Regions from separate parts of the Bradyrhizobium sp. 25ACV genome, predicted to be linked through region 3. Evidence: predicted binding sites of a transcription regulator. Region 3 holds the regulator's gene; each other region holds the start of a gene.
The links. The regulator LexA, encoded in region 3, represses DNA repair genes until DNA is damaged. The targets are predictions, from matches to a motif close to TGTTCNNNNTGTGTTCNG.

Region 1: a site for LexA is predicted at 2,359-2,376, ahead of recA (recombinase RecA). Genes of this name have one in related genera too.
Region 2: a site for LexA is predicted at 2,663-2,680, ahead of RAD04_RS14065 (YifB family Mg chelatase-like AAA ATPase). Genes of this name have one in related genera too.

Annotation. Positions count from the first base shown of each region.
Region 1 is NZ_JAVAYO010000015.1:126,730-131,408, forward strand. Features, by position in the region: gene RAD04_RS29485 (hypothetical protein) at 78-1,064, opposite strand; gene recA (recombinase RecA) at 1,178-2,266, opposite strand; gene RAD04_RS29495 (hypothetical protein) at 2,566-2,766, shown strand; gene RAD04_RS29500 (hypothetical protein) at 2,922-3,089, shown strand; gene RAD04_RS29505 (DUF2798 domain-containing protein) at 3,761-4,018, opposite strand; gene RAD04_RS29510 (hypothetical protein) at 4,373-4,570, shown strand.
Region 2 is NZ_JAVAYO010000005.1:268,310-272,988, forward strand. Features, by position in the region: gene RAD04_RS14055 (ATP-binding protein) at 1-344, opposite strand, end outside; gene RAD04_RS14060 (hypothetical protein) at 470-943, opposite strand; gene RAD04_RS14065 (YifB family Mg chelatase-like AAA ATPase) at 1,065-2,603, opposite strand; gene RAD04_RS14070 (PilZ domain-containing protein) at 2,832-3,077, shown strand; gene RAD04_RS14075 (tetratricopeptide repeat protein) at 3,257-4,030, shown strand; gene RAD04_RS14080 (AAA family ATPase) at 4,052-4,679, opposite strand, start outside.
Region 3 is NZ_JAVAYO010000006.1:54,410-59,088, reverse strand. Features, by position in the region: gene RAD04_RS15410 (GAF domain-containing protein) at 1-921, opposite strand, end outside; gene RAD04_RS15405 (hypothetical protein) at 1,127-1,561, opposite strand; gene lexA (transcriptional repressor LexA) at 2,138-2,839, opposite strand; gene RAD04_RS15395 (molybdopterin molybdotransferase MoeA) at 3,016-4,227, opposite strand; gene RAD04_RS15390 (hypothetical protein) at 4,455-4,661, opposite strand.

The DNA of each region.
Region 1 (4,679 bases), on a different contig from region 3:
TGCCCACCGCCTCTGCATGACGTGAAAGATCGTGGGCACGGCGCTTACGCGCCTTTGCCCACCCTACGGCTCCTGACCTAAGGCGCGATCAACGAGCGACTCTCCTCCCGCCACCGCCACAGTCGATCGTTGGTCAGCAACGTACCGCCCCACCAGCGCCGAATCGGGTTATGACGGCGAAAATCCTCCCGACCTTCCAGAACCGCTTTGCCAAACTCCGTCAGCGACAGCCGGCTCCGGCGAAAGGCGGCGTTTCGACCTCGCGCATCGTGCCGGGGAAGCGTCTCGAGTTTCGGATCGAGACCTGCGACCGCCGGCATCGGGCCGGACGCAAGCCCTTCGAGCAACGGCCCAAGCTCCCACTGGTCAAACACGCGCGTTTCGAGCAGCCCGCCCGGCTGAAACAGCTCCTTTGTCCGGCTGCAGCCCGCCGCAATCAGATCGAGAAGCCGTGATTCCGTCGCGCCCAGTCCAGTCGTCGTTGACGGCAGTTCAGCCAGCAATTGCTCCATCGCCGGATTCAGGAAGGGCAGCGTGGGAAACTCACGCCCCAGCAGCCCAAAACAGAGCTCCGGCGTGGGGGCCCGATAAGCTTCCCAGGCCATGCGAGCGGCCTCGAAGTCGGGCTCCGTTACGTCGAACACCCGCACGGCACGATCGCGCAGCCTCACAGCGTCTGCTTCGAGCAGATCGAAATCGACGAGCCGCAATTTAAGTCGCTCGGCCATGTAGGATTGTGAGCGCAGGTAATCGAGAATCCAGACCAGCTGCAATTGATCGTTCGGACGGGGATCAAACCACAGTTCGATGAGATCGAAGCCGTAGGCCTTGCAGAACCAATCTAGCGGGAGCTGCTTGTGCGCGAGGCCGGCCTCGGGAGATCGGGCAACAAGATCGGACCACCGCACTTCCGGATCGCTGCGGTGCGAGACACCCGTGAGGTAGGTCTCAAGGTGGTGCGACGTAGGCAGGGGCCCAGATACGAATCGAAAGATCAACGGGACGACCATGTCAGCGCGATCGGCATAGGTGAGGCCAGCGCCGGACGAACTGGTCAGAATCATCCGTTTCATCGTCGGCGCGCCCCACCCTCACGCAAAACGAAACGGGCACTGACGACGTCGGCAACTCAACGTCTTCAGCGCCCGCTCCTCGCGAAAACTCTTCGCGTTAGATTTTACTCCTCCGTCGGCTCCTCGCCGTCGGCGTCGCTCTCCGGCGTGCCGGCCAAAATCTGCTCGGAGATCAGGCCGGAGTTCTGGCGGATCGAGGTCTCGATCTTGGCGGTGATGTCGGGGTTGGCCTTCAGGAACGCTTTCGAGTTCTCGCGGCCCTGGCCGAGGCGCTGGCTGTCATAGGAGAACCAGGCGCCTGACTTCTCGACGATGCCGGCCTTGACGCCGAGATCGAGGATCTCACCCATCTTCGAGACGCCCTCGCCGTACATGATGTCAAACTCGACCTGCTTGAAGGGCGGCGCCAGCTTGTTCTTCACCACCTTCACGCGCGTGGTGTTGCCGACCACTTCGTCGCGCTCCTTGATCGCGCCGATGCGGCGGATGTCGAGGCGGACGGAGGCGTAGAACTTCAGCGCGTTGCCGCCGGTCGTGGTTTCCGGCGAGCCGTACATCACACCGATCTTCATGCGGATCTGGTTGATGAAGATCACCATGGTGTTGGACTTGTTGATGGAGGCCGTCAGCTTGCGCAACGCCTGGCTCATCAGACGCGCCTGCAGACCCGGCAGCGCATCACCCATCTCGCCCTCGAGCTCGGCCTTCGGCACCAGCGCGGCGACCGAATCGATCACCATGACGTCGACCGCACCCGAGCGCACCAGCGTGTCGCAGATTTCCAGCGCCTGCTCGCCGGTGTCGGGCTGCGAGATCAGGAGCTCGTCGATGTTGACGCCGAGCTTGCGGGCATAGACCGGGTCGAGCGCGTGCTCAGCGTCGATGAAGGCGCAGATGCCGCCCTTCTTCTGCGCTTCCGCCACCGTGTGCAGCGCCAGCGTGGTCTTGCCCGACGATTCCGGCCCGTAGATCTCGACGATGCGTCCCTTGGGCAAGCCGCCGATGCCGAGCGCGATATCGAGCCCGAGCGAGCCTGACGACACCGCCTCGATGTCCATGGACCGGTCGTTCTTGCCGAGCTTCATCACCGAGCCCTTGCCGAACTGGCGCTCGATCTGAGAGAGCGCGGCGGCCAGAGCTTTACTCTTGTCCATGGAAGATCCTTCGACGATACGCAGGGCAGTGGCGGACATTGGGTCGTGCTCCTTATGGCGAGGATTCGCGTGAGGGACAAACGATTGGCGAGGCGGCTCGGCGATAAAAGCAACGTACCCTATTTGTTCTAGGTTCGCAATATGTTCTTTTGCGGATTTGGGGGTTTGTCCGTGAGCATCTCCACGTCCCCCTCCCTATTCGCGTTGTGCACACAACTGGACAGACGCGGCTCCCGTTAATTGTCCTTAATGGGCCATCACCGCACGAAGCGAGGCCACTATCGGTGATGAGAACGCCGATTGCGCTCCCGCCTTCCTCGCACGGAAAGGAGCGCGCCATGTCCAGGCGGCGACGTTTCAAGCAGCAGCTGACGCTTCAAGACCGACTCTCCGCATGGGTGAAGCAGGTCGAGGAACAGGCCTCCAGGCTTCCGCCCGGGCCCGAGCGGGACGCCCTGCTCACGAAGGCCCGCCAGGCCGACGTCGCCAATCACCTGCACGACTGGGTCATATCCCCCGGACTGCAGCCGCCGAAATAGCAGGGCTGCCGCAACGTGATTCCCCGGCCGAGGCTGACGCGCATCAAAGACGCATGGCCCGGCCGCCGTCAGAATTCCGTAATCCTGCGGCAACGAACCTTTTCGCGGTCTCGGGCCTTCTCCAGGATGGGACCGCAACTCTGGGGACCTCAGTCATGACGGACAACACCAACCGCGATACGATCAGGCGCAATCCCCTGCTGAAGGCGGCACAGGAGGAGCTGATAAAGTTCGAGCGCGCGGAAAACGAGTTCCGCAAGAAGGACCGCCAAGAGCGCGCCGCCGAGCTCCACCTTCCCCTGAACGAAATCAAGATCCACTAGATCCGGCCGGGGGCTTCCGAAGCTGACAAACGCGCGCCGACGATACGGTGGCGGCCCTTCTTAAGACCTTGGGTGGCGGCGGGAGGCGGTCGCCTTATCACCGCAATCTGTCGGGAGGCCCAGGTCGGGCCGATTTGACCGGCCCACAGAGCGCCATGACGGCATCTAAACACCAAACTTAATCCATTGAAAAGACAACTGAATTTCCATGCGGCCTACTGTGCATGGGGTTGTTTTCCAGTTTTTGAGAATGCGGCAACCCCGTACCCATCATCCAGGGGAAGGCTGCGCCTGCGCCTGTCCTAAAGCAGCGCCAGCAGCACGAGGCCGATCACCAGCACCACGAAGCCAGCCGCTGTCGCGGCGGCGAATGACCGCTCTACGTTATCCATGATGCCACCCCGTGGTCGGCGTGCCACGTTTCCCCCATGGCTGCGCCGAACGCTGTGGAATCTTGCCGACGGGTGTGTCCGCAGTTGTGCGAACGGATGTCGAAATTGGGACGGGTGCGGGGCCAGTCTGCGGCCTCAGTGGTCGGGCTCGGAAATCTGCCGCCTGTCAGGCTGCCGTAAGCGGAGCCGGCTAGGATGATGAGGCTATGGTGTTGCAGCCCAGCACCTCAGCCTCCAATAACTTTTTGCCCCGTCTGGCTCTCCCCAGGCGGGGCTTTTTCATGCCTTCCGGGCGGTTCGCGGGTCCCGCTCCTCCTGGGTCAGGAGCAGCGAGAAGGTGCGGATCGCGGGCGCAGCCAGCAGCACGATCGGCAGCATCGCTGCCCAGGCGATCAGCCACGACACCATCCAGTGCCCGACGAAGCTCATCGCGCTGCCTGCGGGCAAGCTGGCGATTCCCGCCGCGATCAGCGAGGTCAGTCCGGACTGGATGATGCCGAAGACGAAATGACTGTAGCGGCGGGGAATGCCGAGCATGACGGGCCCTTGCTGTTTTTGCCGTCGCCAGACCAAGCAAGGCATATGCCGCCGCTTGCACGGAAACCGGTAACCCTCCGCGGGGCCCCTGCGGCCCGTCCGATTCGGCGCACCGGCGCAGCCGGGTGCAGCCCAGGAACTTTGTTCATGGTCGGAGAACCACGGGTATGCGACAGCCTCACTGTCTCACGGACCGGCGTCTTTCGAGAGCCGGTTTCGCCTGTTTCGGGGGCAGGCGCGCTTTCGAGATATCCCCGAACTGTCCGGGGCTTACCGACAAAATTTGCTTGTCTCCGGAATATTGGGACGCCCAACATGTTTGCAGTCATGGAGAGTGAATCGTGGGAGGTCGCCATGAATCACAGGGGCGTCGAGTTCACCGTCGCCAAGACGGCGATTCCCGGAATCTGGCAGTGGCAGTTCCGCATTGGCGAGCAGGTCAAGACCGGCAAGACCGAGACGAAAATCGACCTGTTGGCGATTCGGCGCGTGCAGCTGCGTATCGACCGGGAGCTGAAGCGATCGGCCAGGCGGCCCGAACCGGCCGGATGAAAGTCGGCATCGGATGGCGCCTTCTGCGCCGCTGCACCACGGCTGGCGGTGGCGGCGGAAACATCATCCGTAGCCGCCCGGAATTGATCTGACGGTGGTTTGGGATTGG
Region 2 (4,679 bases), on a different contig from region 3:
TCGAACAGGCTGCGGGCGCGTTCTTCCGCCTCCTTCAGCTCCCAATTGCGGTCGATCAGCGCCTCGTTGTGGGCGGCGAGGGTACGCAGCCGCTTGTTCACGAAACGCAGGCGCATGCTCAGCGTCGCAAGGCCGAGGCAGGCGAGCGCGAACAGGAAGCTCGCGCCGATCGCAAAGGTGTGGGGATCGTAGCCGGAGCTTTCGGACCGGCTGCCGGACACGAAACCGTAGGCGCCGCCGAAGGTCGCCGAGAAGATCATGAAAGAGCGGATCGCGAAGGCGATGCGGGGATGCTGTCGCCTGAAACGGCGCATGCGCACCTTGATCCGGAACGTCCGACCCATCGTCACCGACCCCGACTCTTTTTCGAATCCCGCCACCCGCCGTCTGCGACGATGTCGCTCTGACCTTGCGAACAGCTTGAGGCTTTGGCGCTGCCTCCAAACAGGGTTGACGAGGTGTTAACGCATCAGAGCGAGGCGGCCTGGAGCGGGAGCGGGCGATGGCCGCCATGGGCGCCGACGATCAGCGCCGCGGCCTCGCGCTGCGAGAACGACTTCGAGCGCACATAGATGCGGTAATCCGCCGGCCCTTCGGTGGAGAGATAGATCACCTGGCCGCCATCGACGGGCTGAGCGGCAATCGAGACGAGGCGCCTCGAGGCATTGGCCTGACAGGAATCCGGCTCGGAACCGAGACCGTCGTCGACCACGGCGAAGTCCGCAGTATCGGCATCGTCGGTGATCTGAACCCGCACCGTGGCCCGGGCGGGATCTTCGGTGAACGCGACATGGACGCCGGCCGTCCAGAACAGGGAGGTGAGCTCGACCGAGGTTTCGCCGAGGGCGATGCAGGGATGCGAGACCGATCCGATCTCTGCGCGGGCGAACACCGCAGCCGCCAACAAGGGAACAACCGAGGCCAGGATCTTGAAACGCAACATGACACTCTACTCGCCAAGGACTCGCCAAGGCCGCCAGGAACTGCTCCCGGGAACTCATTGGGCCTTATGGTTTGCAGAGCGTAAAGGAAACTCGTTACCGCCGGGTTGATGCGCGGAATGATCAAGCCATCTGGCGCACATCCTCCGCGAGTGCGCGGTAGGACAAGGCTTCGGCCAGATGCAGCCGGCCGATCTTGTCGGCGCGATCGAGGTCGGCCAGCGTGCGCGCCACCCGCAGCACGCGGTGATAGCCGCGCGCCGACAGCCGCATGGTCTCGGCGGCGTCGCGCAGCAGCTTCTGGCCCTGCGCGTCCGGCTTGGCGATCTCCTCCAGCACAGAGGCAGGAGCCTCGGCATTGGTGCGGACATGGGGCAGGCCGGCATCGGCATAACGCGCGAGCTGGATGTCGCGCGCCGCCGCCACGCGGGCGGCGACCTCGGCGGAGCCTTCCGCCGGCGGTGGCAGAATCAGATCGGCCGCGGTCACGGCGGGAACTTCGATGCGCAGGTCGATGCGGTCCATCAGGGGACCGGAGATGCGCGCCTGGTAGTCGCCGGTGCAGCGGTCGACGCGGCCGCGCTTGCAGGCATAGCCCGGCTCGAACGCGTTGCCGCAGCGGCACGGATTCATCGCTGCGACCAGCATGAAGCGGGCAGGGTAGGTGACGCGATGGTTGGCGCGCGACACCGCGACCTCGCCGTTCTCCAGCGGCTGCCGCAGCGAATCCAGTACGCGCGGATCGAATTCGGGCAGCTCGTCGAGGAACAGCACGCCCTGATGCGCCAGCGAGATCTCGCCGGGTTTTGCGCGCATGCCGCCGCCGGTGAGCGCGGCCATGCTGGCGGAATGATGCGGCGAGCGGAACGGCCGCCGCGCCGTCAGCGCCCCGCCCTCGATCTCGCCGGCAACGGAGGCGATCATCGAGACCTCCAGCAGTTCGCTCGGTGACAGCGGCGGCAGGATCGAGGGCAGGCGCGCCGCCAGCATCGATTTGCCGGCGCCGGGCGCGCCGATCATGAGCAAATGATGCCCGCCGGCGGCGGCGATCTCCAGCGCGCGCTTGGCGCTTTCCTGACCCTTGATGTCGCGCAGGTCGAGTGTGGAGGCGGCGGGCTCGTGCACCTTCGGTGACGGCCGCGACAGCACCTGGGTGCCTTTGAAGTGGTTGGCGATCTGGATCAGCGAGCTTGCCGCGATGATCTGGATGTCCGGGCTCGCCCACGCCGCTTCGGAGCCGCACGAGGCCGGGCAGATCAACCCTTCCTCGCGCATATTGGCGCCGAACGCGGCGGGAAGAACCCCGGCCACGGGCGCGATCGAGCCGTCGAGGCCGAGCTCGCCGAGCACGGTGAAGCCGGTCAGCGCATCCGGCGGGATCGCGCCAATCGCCGCCATCAGGCCGAGTGCGATCGGCAGGTCGTAATGGCTGCCTTCCTTCGGGAGGTCGGCCGGCGCCAGATTGACGATGATCCGCCGCGCCGGCAGCGCCAGCCCCGAGGCGATCAGCGCCGAGCGCACCCGCTCGCGCGCCTCCGACACCGCCTTGTCCGGCAGGCCGACGATCGCGAAGGCCGGCAAGCCCGGCGCGACCTGCACCTGCACGTCGACCGCACGGGCCTCGATCCCCTCAAAGGCGACGGTGGAAACCCGCTGAACCATGCTCAAACCAGCCTGCCCCTCTCGCACAATTAGGGGTAGCAGAGGTGGGCCGTTTTCGCAAGAACAATACGGGAACGGTCTGGGGCGGGGAGCAAGCCCTAAGCAATCGTAAACGCCACGCCGACACTACGTCTCGAATGCCGGCTTCTGTCCTCAGCACATTCCAACGAATGTCCGCTACTCCTAAGGCTGCGGGATGGGCCGTGGTCTAACGGGTGAACAATTCAAATGCTTGCAAATCGCCGGAGAAGCGAACGTCGGGTGTGCAGCCGGCTCGCCAAGATCCATTTTGGCGCGGGCTCGCTGCCGCGGGACTGCACGATCACCGATATCTCGGATGGCGGCGTGAAAGTGGTGGCGGAATACCTGGAAGTGCCGCCGCAATTCACCATCATCTTCGCACCCGACTATTCCCGCCAATGCCGCCTGAGATGGCGCATCGGCTGCGAATTCGGTGCCGAGTTCACCGACTAAAGCGCGATGCGATGAGGATGAACGTCATCGCGCTTTAGGTTGTTGTTCAAGCATGATCTTTTCGGAAAACCGCTGCGCACTTTTCCGGATCATGCTTTAAGATCCCCCAAGCCGCGTCCTTAACGGGACTTTAGCGTTAATCGGTAAGCATCTCTGATCAGTTGCCGAGTGATCAGAGTATGTCCAAGCGTTCGTCCCTCGCCGCTCCCCCGGCGAGATTGCTGCTTCCCGCACTCCTGGTGCTCGTCCTCGGCGGTTGCCAGACCGCCGGCATCGAGGATGTGACCGGCGCGCTCGGCGTCAGATCGGAAACGGCGGTCAAGGCCGACGCCAAGCCAGAGATGGACGCGTTGCGCGAGCGCTATCGCGCCAAGCCCAGTGATCCCAACGTTGCGCTCGCCTACGGCAAGGCGCTGCGCGAGAGCGGCCAGCGTGCGCAGGCGGTTGCGGTCATGGAGCAGGCCGTGCTCGCTCATCCCAGCAACAAGGCGTTGCTCGCCGGCTATGGCCGCGCGCTCGCCGACAGCGGCAGTTTCCAGCAGGCCTTCGACGTTCTCAGCCGCGCGCATACGCCGGAGGATCCGGACTGGCGCATCCTGTCGGCGCAGGGTGCGGCGCTCGATCAGCTCGGCCGCAACGAGGAGGCGCAGCAATATTATGCCGCGGCGTTGAAGATCGTGCCGGACGAGCCGACCGTGCTGTCCAATCTCGGCCTGTCCTATATGCTGCAAAACAATCTGCCGAAGGCCGAACAGGTGCTCGGCCGCGCTTATCAGCGCAATCAGAATGATGCGCGGGTCCGCGCCAATCTCGCGCTCGTGCTGGGGTTGCAGGGCCGCGAGGCCGAGGCCGAAATCCTCGTGAAGGCAGATTTGCCGCCGGACCAGGCCGCGGCCAAGGTCACAGCGCTGCGGCAACTGCTGGCGAAGAAGCAGCAGCGGGCGGACAAGTAGTCCGCCCCTTTTTATGTACGCTTACGACGCCTTGCGATGCGGCGCCGAGTTGCGGCTTGACTTGCCCTTCAGCTTCTTCAGCAGCGGCCCGAGCAGCGAGCGCTTCGGCTTCTTGACCTCGCCACGCCCGGCGAGGCGGTTCGCCATGTTCTGGAACAGCTCGGTGGTGCGGTGGCTCTTGGAGACTTCCGCGATCATCTGGCCGTTATTGGCCGCGGTCGAGAACAGTTTCGAATCGAACGGGATCACCGCGATCGGCTGGCTTTCCATCGTCTTGGCGAACGCCTTGACCTCGATCTCCGCGCGCTTGTGCATGCCGACCTGGTTGAGGCAGTACAGCGGCGGCCGGTCGTTCGGCCGCGCCGCCTTCAGCACGCTCAGCATGTTCTTGGTGTTGCGCAAATTGGCGAGATCGGGCTCGGCCACGATCACGATGTCGTCGGCGTTCACGAGCGCGCGCCGCGTCCAGCCGGACCATTGGTGGGGAACGTCGAGCACGATGCAGGGCGTGGTCATGCGCAGCGTGTCGAACACGGCGTCGAAAGCTTCGGCGCCGAAATCATAGACGCGGTCGAGGGTGGCGGGCGCCGCGAGGAGGCTGAGGCGCTCGGTGCATTTGGAGAGCAGGCGCTCCATCAGCGCCGTGTCC
Region 3 (4,679 bases):
AGCTTCGAGCCTTGCGTTGCCGATGACTGGCAGGGCCACCATTCGGTCCAGCCCGGCTGCGCAGGCGTCCGAGCCGGCGACCGAGCCGTCGTGGGTGAGATCGTCGCTGAGCGCCGGCATGCCGGTGGCCCAGGCGCCGCCGATGCTGCCTTCGCCTCGGGAGATGAATCTGGTCGCATAGAGCGCGGCAGGGTCGGTGTGCGCGCTGCAATCGCCGGCGCGAAAGACCAGCGCGGAACGGGCCTCGTTCGGGACCCAGATCTCGAAGCGCCGCGCAATCGGCGTTGCCTGCGCGGAGAGGAAAGTCAGGACCCATGTCTGGTCGGTGCCGGTTCGGTAGGGCACGCCGACGCCGAGATTGATCCCGACCTTGGCTGCGTCCTCCCAGCGCAGGAAGCTCTTGGCGTCGTGCAAGTCCTTGATGATCAGCGGCAGGCCAGCCTTCCAGGTGCGTCCGGGCAGTCCAAAGCCGCGAGGAAATCTGGTGTGGCGGGAGTTGAATTCGAACATGTCAGCTGCGCCGTAATAGCCGTCGACGAGGCCCATCTCGTGGGAGAGATCAGGATCGTTGTGCCAGAGTTCGATCGCGCCGACATGCGCCTCGTCGCCGCCGCAGAACAGCACCATCACGGCTTGCAGGAATTCGCCTGCGAACACCGGCACCGCCACGCCGCAAGTGAGGCCGGCCGCGACGGCCTGATCGGTCCGCTTGAAATAGGAGTTGGCGAATTTCGTGAGGATGATTGGATGGCCGCAGGCCCAGGCCTTGCCTGGAAGCCCCTCGTCATATCCGAAGTTCAGCTCTTCGCTGAAGGCCTTGAACGCGGACAGCCCTTCATCGTAGAGGCCGCCGCCGAATTCCAGCCGCATGCGCGTCCGGTCAGGCACCCAGAGTTCAACGACGCGAATGAAGGTTTTCATCGAGCGTGTCCGCCGCCTCAAACCACGACAGCATCGGTCATTTGGCTGCGGAGCGGAGGTTCAAAATTCAGGCAGGACGGCCCAAACTTCGTGCGGCGACGAGGTTCGCCGCTCGAATTTCGTGAAACAAAAACCCACCGGGCTCGCCGGCCTCGGCCGGCGACGGCATTTCAATCCTGGCCCTCGACCCGTCGGCCGGAGGGCGTCAGCCGATCGGCAGTCGCGTGACCGTCGGGCGACTGTCGGCGATGATCTGCGGCTTGTGCTCGCGCTCGCCGATCGGCTGGGTCACGGGCAGTTGCAGCACGGTTGCGCGCTGGCCTTCGACGAGCTGCGTCACCAGCACGGATTTGCCGTCCGGGAATTCGATCGCATCATGATGGCGATCGGGAATGTGCGGATCGATCTTGCCGAACTTGCCGACGCGGGAGTTGACGGTGCGCGTCCAGATCCAGCGGTTGTCGTAACGGACGTTGTCGGCGAAAGCGAGCTCCGTTCCCGGCAGCAGGCAGACTGCGACGGAGAGATCGGCTTCGGAGGCGAAGCCGCGCGTCGAGGTGCCGCGGAATGTTGTCGTGACGATCGTCTCGCCGACTTCTGCGGGGCGCGTCGCGACGGCATGCAGGCTGTAGTCACACATCGGGTGCTCCTCAATGCAGAGATAGCGACCCGCACCTCTTTCGGAGGCGCAGGCCCCTACCAGAGTGGAAGCACGTGACGGTCTGCTTGGTTGTAGGCAAATCTGCGGCTGGGATCCGCGAGCCCCGATCACATTATCTTTTCCATCTTTTCCGAATTCGATAGGAACAAAGTCGGCTTCCGTGCATTTGGCAGGCGCGCGTCAACGACCGGCGAAACCAGCCAGCCCGAGTATCGCCAGCTCGGCTGTGTACGCGCTGCATCGCGGTCGTTGCGGATTTTCTAGATCACGGCCGTGTCCTGGCCGACATGATGACGCGCCCAGCGTTGCTGCGGTTGCGCTCAAACGATCTGGCGCATTCGGGCTGTCCCCCTCGACCTCGAAAGGCCGCGAAGCGATGTTGCTTCGCGCGGCCTGCCGGGGATGTCGCGGACAAGGAGGGGCCAGATAATCTGTGCAGTACCAGAAAGACTATCCAGCCGGAGCGGACCATCATCCGCTCCAATCTCTGATCGGCGATGCCGATCGAAGGCGCGCGCGAGGCGCTGAGTACTTCCGGTATGAGTAGTTCCGGTATCAGTACTTGCGATAAAGCCCGATCAGCTTGCCCTGAATCTTCACGCGGTTCGGCGGCAGGATGCGCACCTCATAAGCGGCGTTGGCGGGCTCCAGCGCGATCGAGGCGCCGCGGCGGCGGAAACGCTTGAGCGTGGCTTCCTCGTCGTCGATCAGCGCCACCACGATGTCGCCGGTATCGGCGCTCTCGTTGCGCTGGATCAACGCCATGTCGCCGTCGAGGATGCCGGCCTCGACCATGGAATCGCCGCGCACTTCGAGCGCGTAATGCTCGCCGGAGCCGAGCATGTCGGGCGGCACGCTGATGGTGTGGCTGCGGGTCTGCAATGCCTCGATCGGAGTGCCGGCCGCGATGCGGCCCATCACCGGCACCGCAACGGGCCGCTCGCCCTCGTCCGCGGACGCGCTGGAGCTCGCGCGGACCTTGCCGAGATTGCCCTCGATGACGCTTGGCGTGAAGCCGCGTCGGTTGCCGGCGGCAGCCTGGAGCTCCGGCAGCTTGATCACTTCGATGGCCCGGGCGCGGTTGGGCAGGCGGCGGATGAAGCCGCGCTCTTCGAGCGCGGTGATCAGGCGGTGGATGCCTGACTTCGAGCGCAGATCGAGCGCATCCTTCATCTCGTCGAAGGACGGCGGCACGCCGCTTTCCTTCAAGCGTTCGCTGATGAACCGCAGAAGCTCGTATTGTTTGCGCGTTAACATCTCGACCAAAGTCCCCCGGTTGATGTCGTTCGATTCCGAGACGATGAATTCAGCGATAAGCCGCTACATCCTCGAAACAAATCATGAACGGACACTATATGTTCGATACATGTTCCGCAACTGCTTAATTTACCGTGAACAGAGCGAAGCTCGCGGAATGCGTGTGGCCGCGCAGGTCAGACGGGGAGCCTTAGCATCTCGCAGGGGCTGCCGGCCTCGGCCTTTGGCGCAAACGGTGCGCGCACGAGAAGTACCTGTGCTGCAGCAAGATTCGCAAGCAGAGAGGAGTCTTGATGGCTGACGGGAAGGGCGACGAGCGTGCCATCGTCGCGCTTTTCCAGGCGCGCGCGCAGATAATCCTCGCGCTGGTCGTTGGCGCTGAGATCGCGGCCCAGCACGACGCGCTCGCGATGGTGATGAATCACCGAACGGCCCGACAGCGCGCGAATCAGCGGCACCATGAACAGGAAGGCGCAGACATAGGACGATACGGGATTGCCGGGCAGGCCGATGACGCCCATCGTCCCTAACCGTCCGTGCATCATCGGCTTGCCGGGCCGCATCGCGATCTTCCAGAACGCCATCGCGATGCCTTCTTCCTTGAGCGCCTGCTGGACCAGATCGTGGTCGCCGACCGATGCGCCTCCGGTCGTAACCAGGACGTCGGCGCCGCTTTCGCGCGCGCGGCGGATGCCGGCGGTGGTGGCCTCCAGCGTATCGGCGGCAACACCGAGGTCGATGGTCTCGGCGCCCTCGCTGCGGGCGAGCGCGTGCAGGGCATAGCCGTTGGAATAGACGATCTGGCCGTGCCCGGGCGTTGAGCCCGGCATCACCAGTTCATCGCCGGTGGCGAGGATCGCGACCTTCGGACGGCGGCAGACGGCGAGAAGCGGGTGATTCATTCCAGCGGCGAGGGCGAGATCGCGCTCCGTCAGACGGGTTCCCTTGCACAGGAGAACGTCGCCCTCGCGGAAATCGACGCCGGCGGGGCGGATGTGCCGACCCACGATCGCGGCTTCCTTGATCGTTATGTGCTGGCCCTCGGCGATCGTGTCCTCCTGGATCACGACAGCATCGGCGCCGTCGGGAACGACGCCCCCGGTGAAGATCCGCACGGCTTCGCCGGCGCCGACCTTTCCCGCGAACGGACGGCCCGCTGCGACCTCACCGATCATCATCAGCCTTGAATCGATTGTCGCCGCATCGGCCGCGCGCACGGCATAGCCGTCCATCGCCGACATCGCCTGGGGCGGTTGGGTGCGCCGCGCAGCGACGTCCTGCGCGAGCACGCGATGGTAGGCTTCGTCGAGCGAAACCGTCTCTGCAGGCAGCGGCGCTGCACCCGCCAGCACCGCAGCAAGGGCGTCGGAAACCGGCATCAAGGCCACGGCGAAACTCCTGCTCGGCACGTTCGGACGAAATGTTCCGACAGTCTTCTAACCGAGCGCGGGAGCAGAGGCAAAATTGCGGAGCGGGCACGATTTATCCTGCCGCTTTCAGCCCTGGATGGAAGGCAGGCTCAGGCCTGGCGTGGCATGATCCAGAGAACGAGACCGATCAGCAGGAGGGTGGCCATGGTGAGGACGAGAATGACGAGTGCCACGGCCAACATCGCTCAACTCCCGCTCGGCCGGTCCGGCCCGTCGTCCAGCGCGACGTCGGGAGCCTTCGGGCCTTGATCCTTGTCGGGCAGCGGATCGGCCTGGGATTTCAGGTCGGCGGCCTTGCTGATCAGCTTGGCGGACAGGTCAGAATCCGAGGTGGTTCTTGCGAATTCAAGCAGGAGAGAGGCTTGCTTGGTGAGATAGGTTTTGCCCAGCACGTCCATAAGTCCGGTGTA